One region of the Pseudomonas sp. NY15372 genome, then DNA from elsewhere that is predicted to be linked to it. Evidence: predicted binding sites of a transcription regulator. Region 1 holds the regulator's gene; the other holds the start of a gene.
What was found. The regulator sigma-54, encoded in region 1, starts transcription at its own class of promoters, with help from an activator protein. The targets are predictions, from matches to a motif close to ANTGGCATNNANNTTGCTNT.

Region 1 (7,914 bases):
ACGCTTGAACCCGAAGGACTCGACCAGGAAGGCGGTGCCGGGCTCAGGCTGGTTGAGCAGGCGCAGCTTGATCGAGTCTCGCAGCTGATAGAGGTTCAGGTTGGTGGTGTCGATCTTCAGGTCGGCCAGGTCGGAGATCGGGCCGAGTAGCTCGCTCTCGACGCGGATCGCTTCTGCCAGGGAGCGGTTGGCGTTGGTCAGCGGGTGGCGCCGGCGGGTCTCGGAGAAACGCTTGAGCAGCGTCTCCTCGTCGGCGTCCAGGTACAGCACGTCGCATTGGATATGCCGGCTCCTGGCATCTTCGAGCAGGTCGGGGAAGCGGCTCAGGTGGCTGGGCAGGTTGCGTGCGTCGATGGAAACGGCCACCTTCGGTTGCAACAGCTCGGTGTTGATCAGTGCGTTTTCGGCCAGTTGCGGCAACAACCCGGCGGGCAGGTTGTCGATGCAGTAATAGCCGTTGTCTTCCAGGACATCGAGGGCGGTACTTTTGCCGGAGCCGGACCGGCCGCTGACGATGATCAGGCGCATGTTCAGTGCTCGTTCTGTGCGTCCAGGACTACCTGGTACAGGGCCTCGCTGCTGTCGGCGGCACGCAGGCGATCGCGAACCTCCTTGCGATCGAGCATGCTGGCGATCTGGCGCAGCAGTTCAAGGTGCGCATCGGTGGCAGCTTCCGGCACCAGCAGGACGAACAGCAGGTCCACGGGCGCGCCATCGATGGCGTCGTAGTCGATAGGAGCATCCAGGTGCAGCAGGGCGCTGACGGGGGCCGTGCAGCCTTCGAGCCGGCAGTGGGGAATGGCGATGCCATTGCCGAAGCCGGTGGAACCCAGTTTCTCGCGGGCAATCAGTTTATCGAAGACGTCTTGCATCTCCAGTTCGGGAATTTGCTCGGCGATCAGGTTGGCGACCTTTTCCAGGGCGCGCTTCTTACTGCCGCCCGGCACGTTCACGAGGGAACGGCCGGGGGTCAGGATGGTTTCAAGTCGGATCATGGATGAGAGGGATCAGCGGGCGGCTGCACCTTGCAGCAGGCTTTGCTGTTTTTCCTTATGTTTTTTCAGTTGGCGGTCGAGCTTGTCAGCCAGGGCGTCGATCGCTGCATACATGTCTTGGTGTTCGGCGTTGGCAACCACTTCTCCGCCGGGAATCTGGAGCGTGGCCTCGACCTTCTGCTGCAGTTTCTCGACTTTCATGATCACCGTGACGTTGGTGATCTTGTCGAAATGTCCTTCCACCCGGGCGAGCTTCTCGAGTACGTACTCACGCAGTGGTTGGGTGACTTCTACATGCTGTCCACTGATGTTGACTTGCATACAGCTTCTCCTTTGTTGCCCGTGCATAAAGGGCAGGTATTGCACCTGCCACTGAAACGCTATGGCACAGCCAGGGGCTACATCAGTCGCTTGCGCTCGCTCGACGGTGCGATGCCGAGGGACTCGCGGTACTTGGCGACGGTGCGACGGGCTACCTGGATGCCTTGTGCCTCCAGTAAACCAGCGATCTTGCTGTCACTCAATGGCTTTTTCTGATTTTCCGCTGCAACCAGTTTCTTGATGATCGCGCGGATCGCCGTAGACGAGCATTCACCGCCTTCGGAGGTGCTCACATGGCTCGAGAAAAAGTATTTCAATTCGTAGATGCCACGCGGGGTGTGCATGTATTTCTGCGTGGTGACCCGGGAAATGGTCGACTCGTGCATGCCCACCGCTTCGGCGATGTCATGCAGTACCAGCGGCTTCATCGCCTCGTCGCCCTGATCGAGGAAGCCGCGTTGGTGTTCGACGATTTGCGTGGCGACCTTCATCAGCGTTTCGTTGCGGCTCTGCAGGCTCTTGATGAACCAGCGCGCCTCCTGCAACTGGTTGCGCATGAACGTGTTGTCGGCGCTGGTGTCGGCGCGGCGGACGAAACCTGCGTATTGCGGGTTGACCCGCAGGCGGGGGATCGCTTCTTGGTTGAGTTCCACCAACCAGCGGTCGTTGTCCTTGCGCACGATGACATCCGGCACCACGTACTCCGGCTCGCTGGACTCGATCTGCGAGCCTGGGCGCGGGTTGAGGCTCTGTACCAGTTCGATGACCTGGCGCAGTTCATCTTCCTTGAGCTTCATGCGGCGCATCAGCTGGCTGTAGTCGCGGCTGCCGAGCAGGTCGATGAAATCGGTGACCAGGCGCTGGGCCTCGGCCATCCACGGCGTGTTGGCTGGCAACTGGCGCAGTTGCAGCAACAGGCATTCGCCGAGGTTGCGTGCACCGATGCCGGCGGGCTCGAACTGCTGGATGCGGTGCAGTACGGCCTCCACTTCATCCAGTTCGATATCCAGCTCGGGGTCGAAGCCTGCGCAGATCTCCTCGAGGCTGTCCTCCAGATAACCCTGGCCGTTGATGCTGTCGATCAAGGTCACGGCGATGAGCCGGTCGGTGTCGGACATCGGTGCCAGGTTCAACTGCCACAGCAGGTGGCTCTGCAGGCTCTCGCCGGTGGAGGTGCGGGTGGTGAAGTCCCACTCGTCGTCATCGCTGGCCGGCAGGCTGCTGGCACTGGTCTGGTAGATGTCTTCCCAGGCCGTGTCCACGGGCAGTTCGTTGGGGATGCGTTCGTTCCATTCGCCTTCTTCCAGGGTTTCGGCGTTGGCCGTGCTTTCCTGGAAACTGTTGTCCTGGGCTTCGGCGACGGGCTTGCTCTCGGCGTTGTCGGCCATGGGGTCGCTGTTGTCGAAGTCGTCGCCGTCTTCCTGACGTTCGAGCATCGGATTGGATTCCAGCGCTTCCTGAATTTCCTGTTGGAGGTCCAGGGTGGAGAGCTGGAGCAGACGGATGGCCTGTTGCAACTGCGGTGTCATCGTCAGTTGCTGGCCCATTTTTAGGACGAGCGATGGTTTCATGGCTGGGGCTTAATACCTTGTTCGCCGGCGCGCATGCGCCATCCACTACACGAAGGGCGCCGGGGCGCCAATTTTAAGCAAGTTATATGCCTGAAATTGTAGCGTTTGCCTAGAGCACTGCAACATTTGCAGCAGTGCCCAGGCAGACTCCGGGCTCAGAGTCGGAACTCGTGGCCCAGGTAGACTTCCTTGACCAGGTCGTTGGCCAGGATCGTCTCGGCATCGCCTTCGGCGATCAGTTGTCCATCGTTGACGATGTAGGCGGTCTCGCAGATATCGAGCGTCTCGCGGACGTTGTGGTCGGTGATCAGTACACCGATACCCTTGGCCTTGAGGTGATGGATGATCTGCTTGATATCGCCCACGGAAATCGGGTCGACACCGGCGAAGGGTTCGTCCAGCAGGATGAACTTCGGCGCGGTGGCCAGGGCCCGTGCGATCTCGACGCGGCGGCGTTCGCCACCGGAGAGGCTCATGCCGAGGTTGTCACGGATGTGGCTGATATGGAACTCCTGCAGCAGGCTTTCCAGCTCCTTGCGGCGGCCGTCGCGGTCGAGGTCCTTGCGGGTCTCGAGGATGGCCATGATGTTGTCGGCCACCGACAGCTTGCGGAAGATCGAGGCTTCCTGGGGCAGATAGCCGATGCCGGCGCGGGCGCGGCCATGCATGGGCTGGTGGCTGACATCCAGGTTGTCGATCAGCACGCGGCCCTGGTCGGCGCGGACCAGGCCGACGATCATGTAGAAGCAGGTGGTCTTGCCGGCGCCATTGGGGCCGAGCAGGCCGACGATCTGGCCGCTGTCGATCGACAGGCTGACGTCGCGGACGACCTGGCGGCCCTTGTAGCTCTTGGCCAGGTGCTGGGCTTTGAGGGTTGCCATTTACTCGGCCTTCTTCTTCGGCTGAATCACCATGTCGATGCGCTGACGCGGCGAGGTCACATTGCCACCACGACCGGCGGTGGCCACCTGGGTCTTGGTGTTGTAGACGATCTTCTCGCCTTCGGTGGTGTTGCCTTCGTTCTCGACCTTGGCGCGGTCGGTGAGGATCACCATGTCCTTCTGCGCCTGGTACTGGATGGTCACGGCCCAGCCTTTCATCTTGTCGGGCTTGGCGGTGCTCTGCTGCTGCTCGAAATACGCCAGGTTGCCCACCGAGGTGACCACGTCGATATCGCCGGAGGCGGCGCGGGTGATGGTCACGGTGTTGCCTTTGATCATCATCGAGCCCTGGGTGATGATCACGTCGCCGGTATAGGTGGCTACGCCTTGCTTGTCGTCCAGGTGAGCGTTGTCGGCCTGGATGCGGATAGGCTGGTCACGATCGTTGGGCAGGGCCAAGGCGCTCGCGCTTCCCAGTGCCGCGCTCAGGCTGAGCAAAAAGGGGAGGGTTTTAACGAGCCTCATACTGTCCTCTTACGTTGGACAGCAGGTCCATCCTGCCGTCTTTCAAATACGCTTTCATTCCTTTGCCCGTAGTGGTCCCACCGGCGCCGTCGATTCTAACGGCTTGCTCGGTCTGCGCATATTGCTTCTGCGGGAACACGGTCATGCGGGACGTGGTGACGATCATTTCGCGCTGCTTTTCATCGGTGCGGGCCACGCGGACCTTCTCGATGAGTTCGACCTCGGTGCCGTCCGGGTTGACCTCGGCGCGCTCGCTCTGCACGTGCCATGGGTACTGGGTACCGCGGTACAAGTGCAGGTCGGGCTTGGTCAGCAGGGAGACTTCGCTGGCCTTTAGGTGCTCGACCTTGTCGGCGGTCATCTCGTACTGCATCTTGCCGTCCGGCATGAACTGCACGCTGTGGGCGTTGATCGCGTAGTAGTCGATGGCGCTTTCGTCGACCTGGGCCACGGGCTTGTCGAGGAAGCTCTCGGGGCTGATGTTCCAGTAGCCGACCGCCACCAGCAGTGCGGCGATCGCACCGAGCAGCACGATATTTCGGGCTTTCTTGCTGAACATGTGCGGCCTTAGAGGTAGTTGGCGTTGGCAGCGTCCAGGTTGCCCTGGGCCTGCATGATCAATTCACAGAACTCTCGGGCTGCGCCTTCGCCGCCGCGGGCCTGGGTCACACCATGGGCGTGCTGGCGAACGAACGGTGCGGCGCTGGCCACTGCCATGCCCAGGCCTACGCGACGGATCACCGGCAGGTCGGGCAGGTCGTCGCCCAGGTAGGCGACCTGTTCATAGCTTAGGCCCAGTTCGGCGAGCAGGCCGTCGAGCACCACAAGTTTGTCCTCGCGGCCCTGGAACAGGTGTGGGATGCCGAGGTTGCGGGCCCGGCGCTCGACCACCGGCGTCTTGCGCCCGCTGATGATAGCGGTGGTCACGCCCGAAGCCATGAGCATCTTGATGCCATGGCCGTCGAGGGTGTTGAAGGTCTTGAACTCGCTGCCGTCCTCGAGGAAGTACAGGCGCCCATCGGTGAGCACGCCGTCGACGTCGAAGACCGCCAGCTTGATGGCTTTGCCGCGTTGCAGCAGATCCGGGTTCATCGTGTTGTCCTCCATCACATCACGCCTGCGCGCAGCAGGTCATGCATGTTCAAGGCGCCGGTCGGGCGGTCGTTCTGGTCGACCACCACCAGTGCGTTGATCTTGTTGTCTTCCATGATGCGCAGGGCCTCGGCGGCGAGCATCTCGGCGCGGGCGGTCTTGCCGTGCACGGTCATCACCTGGTCGATGATGGTCTTGTGCACGTCGATGTTGCGTTCCAGGGCGCGGCGCAGGTCGCCGTCGGTGAACACCCCGGCCAGGCGGCCGTCGGCTTCCAGGACCACGGTCATGCCCACCAGGCTCTTGCGCGACATCTCTACCAGGGCGTCCTTGAGCAGAGTGCCACGCTGCACGATCGGCAGCGCCTCGCCGGTGTGCATGACGTTTTCCACCTTCAGCAGCAAGCGACGGCCCAGGGCACCGCCCGGGTGGGAGAAGGCAAAGTCCTCGGCGGTGAAGCCGCGAGCCTCGAGCAGCGCGATGGCCAGGGCGTCGCCCAGGACCAGGGCCGCGGTGGTGGAGGAGGTGGGTGCCAGGTTCAGCGGGCAGGCCTCCTGGGCGACGCTGGCGTCGAGGTTGACCTCGGCGGCCTGGGCCAGGGGCGAGTCGGGGTTGCCGGTGAGGCTGATCATCTGGATGCCCAGGCGCTTGATCAGCGGCAGCAGGGTGACGATCTCGGCGGTGCTGCCGGAGTTGGACAGGGCCAGGATGACGTCATCACGAGTGATCATGCCCATGTCGCCATGGCTGGCTTCGGCCGGGTGCACGAAGAACGCCGGCGTGCCGGTGCTGGCCAGGGTCGCGGCGATCTTGTTGCCGATGTGGCCCGACTTGCCCATGCCGAGGACGACGACCCGGCCCGTGCTGGCCAGGATCAGCTCGCAGGCCTTGACGAAGTTGTCGTCGATACGCGGCAGCAGGCCCTCTACGGCTTCGAGTTCCAGGCGCAGGGTGCGCTGGGCGGATTGGATCAGCTCGCTGGATTGGCTCATGTCGAAAAGCAATGTCTGATAAAAAGGCGCCGATTATAGCTGCAATGTACGAAAGGCTCATCCATCGATTGTCGTACTGGCTGTCGTTGGCCTGAACAGCCTGCGTGATGGCCTTGGGGCGCACCTTGCAGCGGTGCTATAGTTCGCCGCTATTCGGCCCGCCGTTGGCGCGTGTGCCTTCATGAAGAGGGCAGGCGTCCATTGAGACGAGGCTGCATCGCAAGGAGTCTAGATGAGTGTGGATAGCGCCTACGCGGTCGAGTTGAAGGGGGTTTCCTTCAAGCGCGGTTCGCGCAGCATTTTCAGCAATGTGGACATACGCATCCCCCGTGGCAAGGTCACCGGCATCATGGGGCCTTCCGGGTGCGGCAAGACCACGCTGTTGCGCCTGATGGGCGCACAGTTGCGCCCTTCGGGCGGCGAAGTCTGGGTCGCCGGGCAGAACCTGCCGACCCTGTCGCGGGGCGACCTGTTCGATGCGCGCAAGCAGATGGGCGTATTGTTCCAGAGCGGCGCCCTGTTCACCGATCTTGACGTATTCGAGAACGTCGCCTTTCCATTGCGGGTCCATACCCAGCTGTCGGACGAGATGATTCGCGACATCGTCCTGATGAAGCTGCAGGCCGTGGGCCTGCGCGGTGCCATCGATCTGATGCCGGATGAACTTTCCGGCGGCATGAAGCGCCGCGTAGCGCTGGCCCGGGCGATCGCGCTGGACCCGCAGATCCTCATGTACGATGAACCGTTCGTCGGCCAGGACCCGATCGCCATGGGCGTGCTCGTGCGCCTGATCCGCCTGCTCAACGATGCCCTGGGCATCACCAGTATCGTGGTATCCCACGACTTGGCCGAAACCGCGAGCATCGCCGACTATATCTATGTGGTGGGGGATGGCCAGGTGCTGGGGCAGGGCACGCCCGACGAGCTGATGGGCTCGGACAACCCGCGTATCCGCCAATTCATGAAGGGCGACCCGGACGGCCCGGTGCCTTTCCACTTCCCTGCGCCTGACTATCGCGCCGACCTGCTGGGAGCGCGGTGATGCGCAGAAAATCCGTACTCGAACGTATCCGCCTGTTCGGCCGCGCGGCCATCGACGTTCTGGCCGTGCTAGGCCGTTCCTGCCTGTTCCTTGGCCATGCCCTGGGCGGGCGCGGCGGCATCGGCGGCAGCTTCCAGCTGCTGGTCAAGCAGCTCTATGCGGTGGGCGTGCTGTCGCTGGCCATCATCGTCGTCTCCGGCGTCTTCATCGGCATGGTGCTGTCGCTGCAGGGCTACAGCATCCTCACCAAGTACGGCTCCGAGCAGGCCGTGGGGCAGATGATCGCCCTGACCCTGCTGCGTGAGCTGGGGCCTGTGGTCACCGCCTTGCTGTTCGCCGGCCGCGCGGGTTCGGCCTTGACCGCCGAGATCGGCAACATGAAGTCCACCGAGCAGTTGTCGAGCCTTGAGATGATCGGCGTCGACCCGCTCAAGTACATCGTCGCCCCACGCCTGTGGGCTGGGTTCATCTCGCTGCCGTTGCTGGCGCTGATCT
Region 2 (7,914 bases), on a different contig from region 1:
CACGTGTACCACGTAGCTCTGGAACCGCTGGCTGCGCTCATGGAAGGTGATGATCAAGGGATCATGGCTATCTTGCAGCTGGCGCAGGTTGGCCGCGATCTCCAACGGTGTGGTCAGCACCTTTGGCGGTTGCGGGGCATCGGTCTCATTGAACACGGGTTCTCATTCTCCAGGCAAAAACGACACACGCAAGTAACGGCATTTTGCCAGTATGCTTCGTGCCTTGATAGCGGTAATCACACTTGGCTGATAGCCCGTGCCTTGGCCATGGGCGAAGTGGCGCCACGGCTGTCGTAGAGCGAGGGAGAATCGCCGCCATTGAGGATGCGGATTTGGTTGGCGGTGGCGAGCTGCTGCACCTGGATGATCCGGCCATTGGTCGCGTTGGCGGCCTGGCAGGCATCCATCAGTTGGGAGAGCGCGTCCAGTCGTTGCAGCAGGACCTCGCCAATGCTCGATTGTGCGGCCAGCGCCTGCACGCCCGCGCGATCAGCAGTGAAGCCGAGCTCGGTGAGCAGGTGATTACGACGCATACCTTGCTGTTCGAGCAAGACGATCAACGACTGCTTGCGTGCCAGGATCTGTTCCAGCAGCAGCATGTCGCGGCCATGCAGGGCGACGGTTTCCTTCTCGAGCAGCTCGAGCAGCTCCTGGGTAGGCGCGATGTCGTCTTCGATCAGTTGCAGCAGGGTGGTGTCGTGCATGGCTGGCTCTTGGCTCGTTGCGTCCCTTGAAGTCAGCGCCCCGAAGGGTTAGCGCTGGGCTTCGAAATCAAGCAGTTTGCTGGCGACCCGCTCGGCATCGACCTTGTAGCTACCCTCTGCGATGGCCTGCTTCAACTGGGCCACACGGGCGCTGTTGACTTCAGGTTGATCGCGCAGCTGGTCGCTGATCTTCTGCAACTGCTGGGCCTCCTGGCTGAGATGTACGGTTTCTCCGCTGGCGCTGGGCTTGCTCGCCTGGCCGGTTTCGCCGGCCTTTTCGGCGTTGCCGGTTGCGGTATTGCCGCGAACGCCACCCGTCACGGACGGCGCATTATTCAAACGACTGAAGTCGATGACCATGATTCAGAAACCTCTGGGAATTTGGACGCTTGCCTTGTTTTCGGCCAACCCGAAAAAAACTTTAGGCGCGAATTTGTCGGCGCCTGTGCGCAAGTTCACATAACCCGTTTTCTGACACAGTTTAGGAAAAGCGGTTCCTTGTCGCCAGCCTTCATGGCGTTTTCCTGGCAGGGCCAATCGCGGGGCCAGCCCACTCCTGCAGGGATGGGCCTTGCCAGGCAATGACAATATTACATGGCCACCTCGACCTGGCCCGGCCCGGTCACCCGCGCCTTGACCACTCGCTTGGAGTTGAGGTTGCGCACGCGTATCTGCTCCGACAGGCTGCCCTTGCTCAAGGCTTCGCCCGGCATGCGCACGCTCAGGCTGCCGCTGCGGGCGATGATCACCACGTGGTCGCCCTTGCGCACCACCTCGGCCTGTTCCAGGTGCTGTGGCGTGAGCACCTGGTCCAGTACCGTAGGGCGCAGCAGCTTCATGCCCAGGGCCTGGTCCAGGTCGGTAAGAAAGCCCTGGTTGAGCGTGCCCACGTCCCGTTCGCGCAGGCTCACGTCGCCTTCGCCGATGACGCTTTCGCGTTTGAGCGGGCGGGCCATCACCACCACATCGCGGAACAGGCGCACCTGGGCCGGGACGAACACCGTCCACGGCGCGCTGCCGGCGCAGCGCACCCGCACCGTGACCCGGCCCAGTGGTTGCGCCGGGCTTTCCAGCGAAGCGTCCAACTGCTGGCTGCATGCCGGCATGCGCAGGCGCGGGTCAAGGGGGTTGACCTGGATCTCGTAGCGGCCCGGCGTCTGGCTGGTGGCCAGGTAGTCTTCCACGGTGAATTCAAGAAACCCTTGGGTGACGCCGATAAGCTGTTCAGGCAAGGTAACCGCATCGGCCAGCGCCCGGTTGCCGGGGGCCAGCAGGCAGATCACGGCCAGCGAGCCGCCCAGCAGGCGCGTCAGACGTCGGAAAAATGTCGTTTTCATATACATGGCGCTCAAAAAAGCAAAGCCCGTGCCGATTCGGTGCATAGGCGAAAACTAGAGGAGTCTGGCATGGCTGGAGTCATGGATTCGGTCAACCAGCGTACGCAACTGGTGGGGCAGAATCGCCTGGAGCTGTTGCTGTTTCGCCTCAATGGCGAACAGCTCTATGGCATCAACGTGTTCAAGGTGCGGGAAGTGCTGCAGTGCCCGGAGCTGACCGTGATGCCCAAGTCCCACCCGGTGGTGCGTGGTGTGGCTAACATCCGCGGGGCGACCATTCCCATTCTCGACCTGTCGATGGCGACCGGGTTGCCCGGCCTGCGGGAAGAAACACGCAACAGCTTCGTGATCATCACCGAGTACAACACCAAGACCCAGGGCTTTCTGGTGCATTCGGTCGAACGCATCGTCAACATGAACTGGGAAGAGATCCACCCGCCACCCAAGGGTACCGGCCGCGACCATTACCTGACGGCGGTCACTCGTGTGGACAACCGCATGGTGGAGATCGTCGACGTAGAAAAGGTGCTGGCCGAGGTATCGCCGGCCTCCGAGGTGATTTCGGCCGGGGTGATCGATGCCGAGGTGCAGGATAAAGCGGTGATGCTGCGGGTGCTTACGGTCGACGATTCGTCTGTGGCGCGCAAGCAGGTCAGCCGTTGCCTGCAGGCCGTGGGGGTCGAGGTGGTGGCGCTCAACGACGGCCGCCAGGCCCTGGACTACCTGCACAAGCTGGTGGAAGAGGGCAAGCGCCCGGACGAGGAGTTCCTGATGATGATCTCCGACATTGAAATGCCGGAGATGGACGGCTATACCCTGACCGCGGAGATTCGCAGCGATCCACGCATGCAAAAGTTGCACATCGTGCTGCATACTTCGCTGTCCGGCGTCTTCAACCAGGCGATGGTCAAGAAGGTCGGCGCCGACGACTTCCTGGCCAAGTTCAAGCCGGACGACCTGGCCCAGCGGGTGGTCGACCGGATCAAGGCGACGCATTGAAACCGCCGGGGGCCTGCCCCCGGCACCAGTGATTGGAAAGAGGCGGCAGCATTGTCTACGGGTAATTTGGATTTCGAACAGTTCCGGGTCTTCCTGGAGAAAGCCTGTGGCATCTTGCTGGGCGAGAATAAGCAATACCTGGTCTCCAGCCGTCTCAACAAGCTGATGGAGCAGCAGGGCATCAAGTCGCTGGGCGAATTGGTGCAGCGTATCCAGAGCCAGCCACGGGGCGGTTTGCGCGAGCAGGTGGTCGACGCCATGACGACCAACGAGACCCTGTGGTTCCGCGATACCTACCCCTTCGAGGTGCTCAAGAACAAGGTCATCCCGGAGTTCATCAAGAACAACCCGGGCCAGCGCCTGCGTATCTGGTCGGCGGCCTGCTCTTCGGGGCAGGAGCCGTACTCGATCTCCATGGCCATCGACGAGTTCGAGCGCAGCAACCTGGGGCAATTGAAGATGGGCGCGCAGATCGTCGCCACCGACTTGTCCGGGTCGATGCTGACCAACTGCAAGACCGGCGAATATGACAGCCTGGCCATCGGCCGCGGCCTGTCCCAGGAGCGTCTGCAACGCTACTTCGATACCAAGGGGCCGGGCCGCTGGGCGGTCAAGGCACCGATCCGCAGTCGGGTGGAGTTCCGCTCCTTCAACCTGCTCGACAGCTATGCGGCGCTGGGCAAGTTCGACATCGTGTTCTGCCGCAACGTGCTGATCTACTTCTCGGCCCAGGTCAAGAAAGACATCCTGCTGCGCATCCACAGCACCCTCAAGCCCGGTGGCTACCTGTTCCTCGGCGCGTCCGAGGCGCTCAACGGGTTGCCGGACCACTACCAGATGGTCCAGTGCAGCCCGGGGATCATCTACCAGGCCAAATGAACGAAAGGGCAAGCCTAATACCGGTCAGTTAAGCCGTTTGGGCCATTTCATGGGGGCTGCTATGCAGCCCATCGCGGGACAAGCCCGCTCCAGAGCACTCGCCATTGGCAAGGTTTGCGTGACCCTGTAGGAGCGGCCTTGTGCCGCGAAAGGGCCGCAAGGCGGCCCCCGTTCGTTATTGGTCATTGCCGCTTTGCTGACGCCAAGCGGTAATCCATTGCCGCTTTTCTGGCATCCGGCTTTGCCGCCCACGCCCCAACCCCCGGTTTTACTGGGCCTCTGCCGCTTGGCACAAACCTTGCTCTAGCCTGCTCACGATTCTTCCGGTCAACCTTCGAAGGTTTCCCCGACATGAGCATCAGCTTCGACAAGGCGCTCGGCATCCATGAGCAGGCATTGAGCTTCCGCGCCCAGCGCGCCGAGGTGCTGGCCAACAACATCGCCAACGCCGACACGCCCAACTACAAGGCGCGTGACATGGACTTCTCGTCGGTGCTCGCCGCCGAGGCCGAAAAACAGCAGAACGGCCGCATCGCCCTGGACCGTACCAATACCCGGCACATTGAAGCCCAGGGCCTGGCCATGGGCGACGACACCCTCAAGTACCGCACGCCGATGCAGCCGTCGATCGACCAGAACACCGTCGACGCGCAGATGGAGCAATCGAACTACGCGGAAAACGCTATCGGCTTCCAGGCCAGCTTCACCCTGCTCAACAGTAAATTCAAAGGGCTGATTTCGGCCCTGCGCGGAGAGTGACCATGTCCCTTGCCAGTGTCTTCAACATTGCCGGTAGCGGCATGAGTGCGCAGAACACCCGCCTCAATACCGTCGCCTCGAACATCGCCAACGCCGAGACCGTTTCCTCGAGCATCGACCAGACCTACCGCGCACGCCATCCGGTGTTCGCCACCACCTTCCAGCAGGCCCAGGACGGCGCCGGACAGTCGCTGTTCCAGGACCAGGGCGAGGCGGGGCAGGGCGTGCAGGTGATGGGTATCGTCGAGGACCAGAGCAACCTCGAGGCGCGCTATGAGCCCAACCACCCGGCGGCGAACAAGGACGGCTATGTCTACTACCCGAACGTCAATGTGGTGGAGGAGATGGCCGACATGATTTCCGCCAGTCGCGCGTTTCAGACCAACGCCGAGCTGATGAACACCGCCAAGACCATGATGCAGAAGGTCCTGACCCTGGGTCAGTGATAGGACATCGACATGACCACGACCAATTCCACCACTGATGTCGGCAGCGCCTACCTGACTTCGCTGCAGAAGAAAGACACCAAGACCGACAGCAGTACCGGCACTGCCGGCAGTGCGCTGGGCAAGGATGCGTTCCTGCAGCTGCTGGTCACTCAGATGAAGAACCAGAACCCGCTGGACCCTCAGGAGAACGGCGAATTCGTCGCCCAGCTGGCGCAGTTCAGTAGCCTCGAAGGTATCCAGACGTTGAACCAGTCGGTCAACGGCATCCTCAGCGGCATGGGCTCTTCCCAGGCGCTGCAAGCGTCGTCCCTGGTCGGCCGTTCGGTGATCGTGCAGAACGATAAGGCGGTGGTCGACACCACCAAGAGCTTCACCGGCCAGGTGGTGCTGCCGCAGAACATCACCGAAGGCAAGGTCACCATCAAGGACAAGGACGGCAACGTGGTCAAGACCATCGAGCTGGGTGCGCAGAAAGCCGGTACCGCCGACTTCATCTGGGATGGCACCAACGACAAGGGCGAGAAAGTCGACCCGGGCAACTACACCTTCGCCGCCAGCACCACGGTTGATGGCAAGAGCGTGACGCTCGCCACGCTGCTGCCGGCGACGGTGAACAGTGTCAGCTTCCAGAACGGCGGCGAGATGATGCTCAACCTTGCTGGCATCGGCAAGGTCGGCATCTCCAAAGTAACTACCATCGGAATCTAACGCCGCGCAATCGGCAGAAGGAGCAAGTAAATGTCTTTCAATATTGGCCTGAGCGGGCTCTACGCGGCGAACAAGGCTCTGAACGTTACCGGCAACAACATCGCCAACGTGGCCACCACGGGCTTCAAGTCCTCCCGTGCCGAATTCGCCGACCAGTACTCGGCGTCCATCCGTGGCACCAGCGCCGGCAAGACCACGGTCGGTAGCGGTGTGAAGACCGCTGCGGTATCGCAGATGTTCACCCCGGGCAATATCAACGGCACTGGCCAGGCCCTGGACCTTGCCATCGACGGCAACGGCTTCTTCGCCCTGAGCGACAATGGCTCGAAGATCTACACCCGTGCTGGCGCTTTCTACAGCGACAAGGACGGCTACATCGTCAACGCCTCGGGCGCCAACCTGCAGGGCTATGCGGTCGATGCCGACGGTAAGATCGTTCAGGGTGTGTTGACCAACCTGCAGATCGACACCTCGAACCTCTCGCCGAACCCGACCGGTCGTATTTCCGAAACCGTCAACCTCAATTCCAGCGCCTCGACGCCGAGCGTGACGCCGTTCGATCCAACCAATGTCAACAGCTACAACTACACCTTCAACACCGACGTATTCGACAGCCAGGGCAATGCGCACCAGCTGAACCAGTATTTCATCAAGGACGCGGGCACCAACTCGTGGACCATGTACACCACCATCGACGGTCGTAATCCGACTGATCCAAGCCTTGATACGCCGCTGGTCAACAAACTGCCGTTCAAGTCCGACGGAACTCTGGACACCGCTGCCATGGCCTCGGGTGCCGTGCCCGGTGGCCTGGACATTGGCGATGACAAGACCTTCACCCTCAATGGCTGGGTGCCGGCGGAAAAGAACGCGGCGGGTGACTGGGTCGGCAACGGTGCTACCGCGCGCACGGGCGGCGTGACCCTGGACATGCTGGCGACCACCCAGTACAACGCAGCCTCCGCGACCACCGCCAAGAGCCAGGATGGCTATGCCACCGGTGAGCTCACCGGCCTGACCGTGGACCCGAGCGGCAACCTGTTCGCCAACTTCACCAATGGCCAAGACAAAGTGATCGGTCAGGTGGTGGTGGCCAACTTCGCCAACCTGCAGGGCCTCACGCCAGTGGGTGGCACCGCCTGGAAGGAGTCCTACGCCTCGGGCGTGCCGGTCATCGGCGAGCCTGGCACCGGTACCCTGGGCCAGATCGCGGGCGGTGCGCTGGAAGACTCCAACGTCGACCTCACTGGCGAGTTGGTCAACCTGATCAAGGCCCAGAGCAACTACCAGGCCAATGCCAAGACCATCTCCACTGAAAGCACCATCATGCAGACCATCATCCAGATGACCTGATGATTGGGCGGGTCTCTCTTGTGGCCCGATAGCGGGGCCCGCTCCCATGTTCTGTGGGGGCGGGCTTGTCCCGCGATTGGCCGCCGGGGGCTCGCTATCGAGGCGCCCTTGCCCATGAAAAAACTACTCCTGCTTGGTTTGTGCCTGTCCCTGCCGCTGTTCGCTGCCCCCGCGCCTTTCTACCAATGGCAAAGTCTGGCCACCGGTCGCTTCATGTGCTCGGCCAATAACCCGGGCGAAGGCTGGGTGCGTCACGCCGGCCCATACAACAATGCCGGTTGCCGTGACTACTGAGCAGTGCCTTGCCGCTGTCGGCAAAGATTCGCCGACAAACTGACGGTCAAGGTCGAGCCAGGCGCTACAGCCCCCGTAATCACTGGCTTGGCAACGTTGGTTCGATATTTGCTTATTCCTACTAAGCAAGCGCGCGGCAAGGGTGCGCGCAGAAGGAGAGACTGTGGACAAGATGCTTTACGTGGCCATGACCGGTGCCAGCCAGAACGCGCTGGCCCAGCGGGCCCATGCCAACAACCTGGCGAACGTTTCCACCAACGGTTTCCAGCGTGACCTGGAGCAGGCGCGCTCGATGCCGGTATTCGGTGACAGCTTTCCGGCGCGTGCCTTTGCCATGACCGAACGCCCGGCTACAGACTTTACCGCCGGTGCCTTGGTGGAAACCGGGCGCGAGCTGGACGTGGCGGTCAGTGGTGACGGCTTCATCGCCGT

Region 2: flgB (flagellar basal body rod protein FlgB) is a predicted target of sigma-54. The motif match lies at 4,205-4,224, and genes of this name have one in related genera.

What each region holds. Positions count from the first base shown of each region.
Region 1 is NZ_JBLUPY010000004.1:160,066-167,979, forward strand. It holds gene rapZ (RNase adapter RapZ) at 1-528, opposite strand, end outside; gene ptsN (PTS IIA-like nitrogen regulatory protein PtsN) at 531-995, opposite strand; gene hpf (ribosome hibernation-promoting factor, HPF/YfiA family) at 1,008-1,316, opposite strand; gene ACNFG0_RS05250 (RNA polymerase factor sigma-54) at 1,394-2,887, opposite strand; gene lptB (LPS export ABC transporter ATP-binding protein) at 3,043-3,768, opposite strand; gene lptA (lipopolysaccharide transport periplasmic protein LptA) at 3,769-4,293, opposite strand; gene lptC (LPS export ABC transporter periplasmic protein LptC) at 4,280-4,852, opposite strand; gene ACNFG0_RS05270 (KdsC family phosphatase) at 4,861-5,385, opposite strand; gene ACNFG0_RS05275 (KpsF/GutQ family sugar-phosphate isomerase) at 5,400-6,377, opposite strand; gene ACNFG0_RS05280 (ATP-binding cassette domain-containing protein) at 6,610-7,419, shown strand; gene mlaE (lipid asymmetry maintenance ABC transporter permease subunit MlaE) at 7,419-7,914, shown strand, end outside.
Region 2 is NZ_JBLUPY010000006.1:3,731-11,644, forward strand. It holds gene ACNFG0_RS06610 (flagellar brake protein) at 1-156, opposite strand, end outside; gene ACNFG0_RS06615 (flagella synthesis protein FlgN) at 237-704, opposite strand; gene flgM (flagellar biosynthesis anti-sigma factor FlgM) at 753-1,064, opposite strand; gene flgA (flagellar basal body P-ring formation chaperone FlgA) at 1,295-2,047, opposite strand; gene ACNFG0_RS06630 (chemotaxis protein CheV) at 2,111-3,040, shown strand; gene cheR (protein-glutamate O-methyltransferase CheR) at 3,092-3,919, shown strand; gene flgB (flagellar basal body rod protein FlgB) at 4,271-4,678, shown strand; gene flgC (flagellar basal body rod protein FlgC) at 4,681-5,124, shown strand; gene flgD (flagellar hook assembly protein FlgD) at 5,137-5,835, shown strand; gene flgE (flagellar hook protein FlgE) at 5,866-7,188, shown strand; gene ACNFG0_RS06660 (hypothetical protein) at 7,303-7,482, shown strand; gene flgF (flagellar basal-body rod protein FlgF) at 7,646-7,914, shown strand, end outside.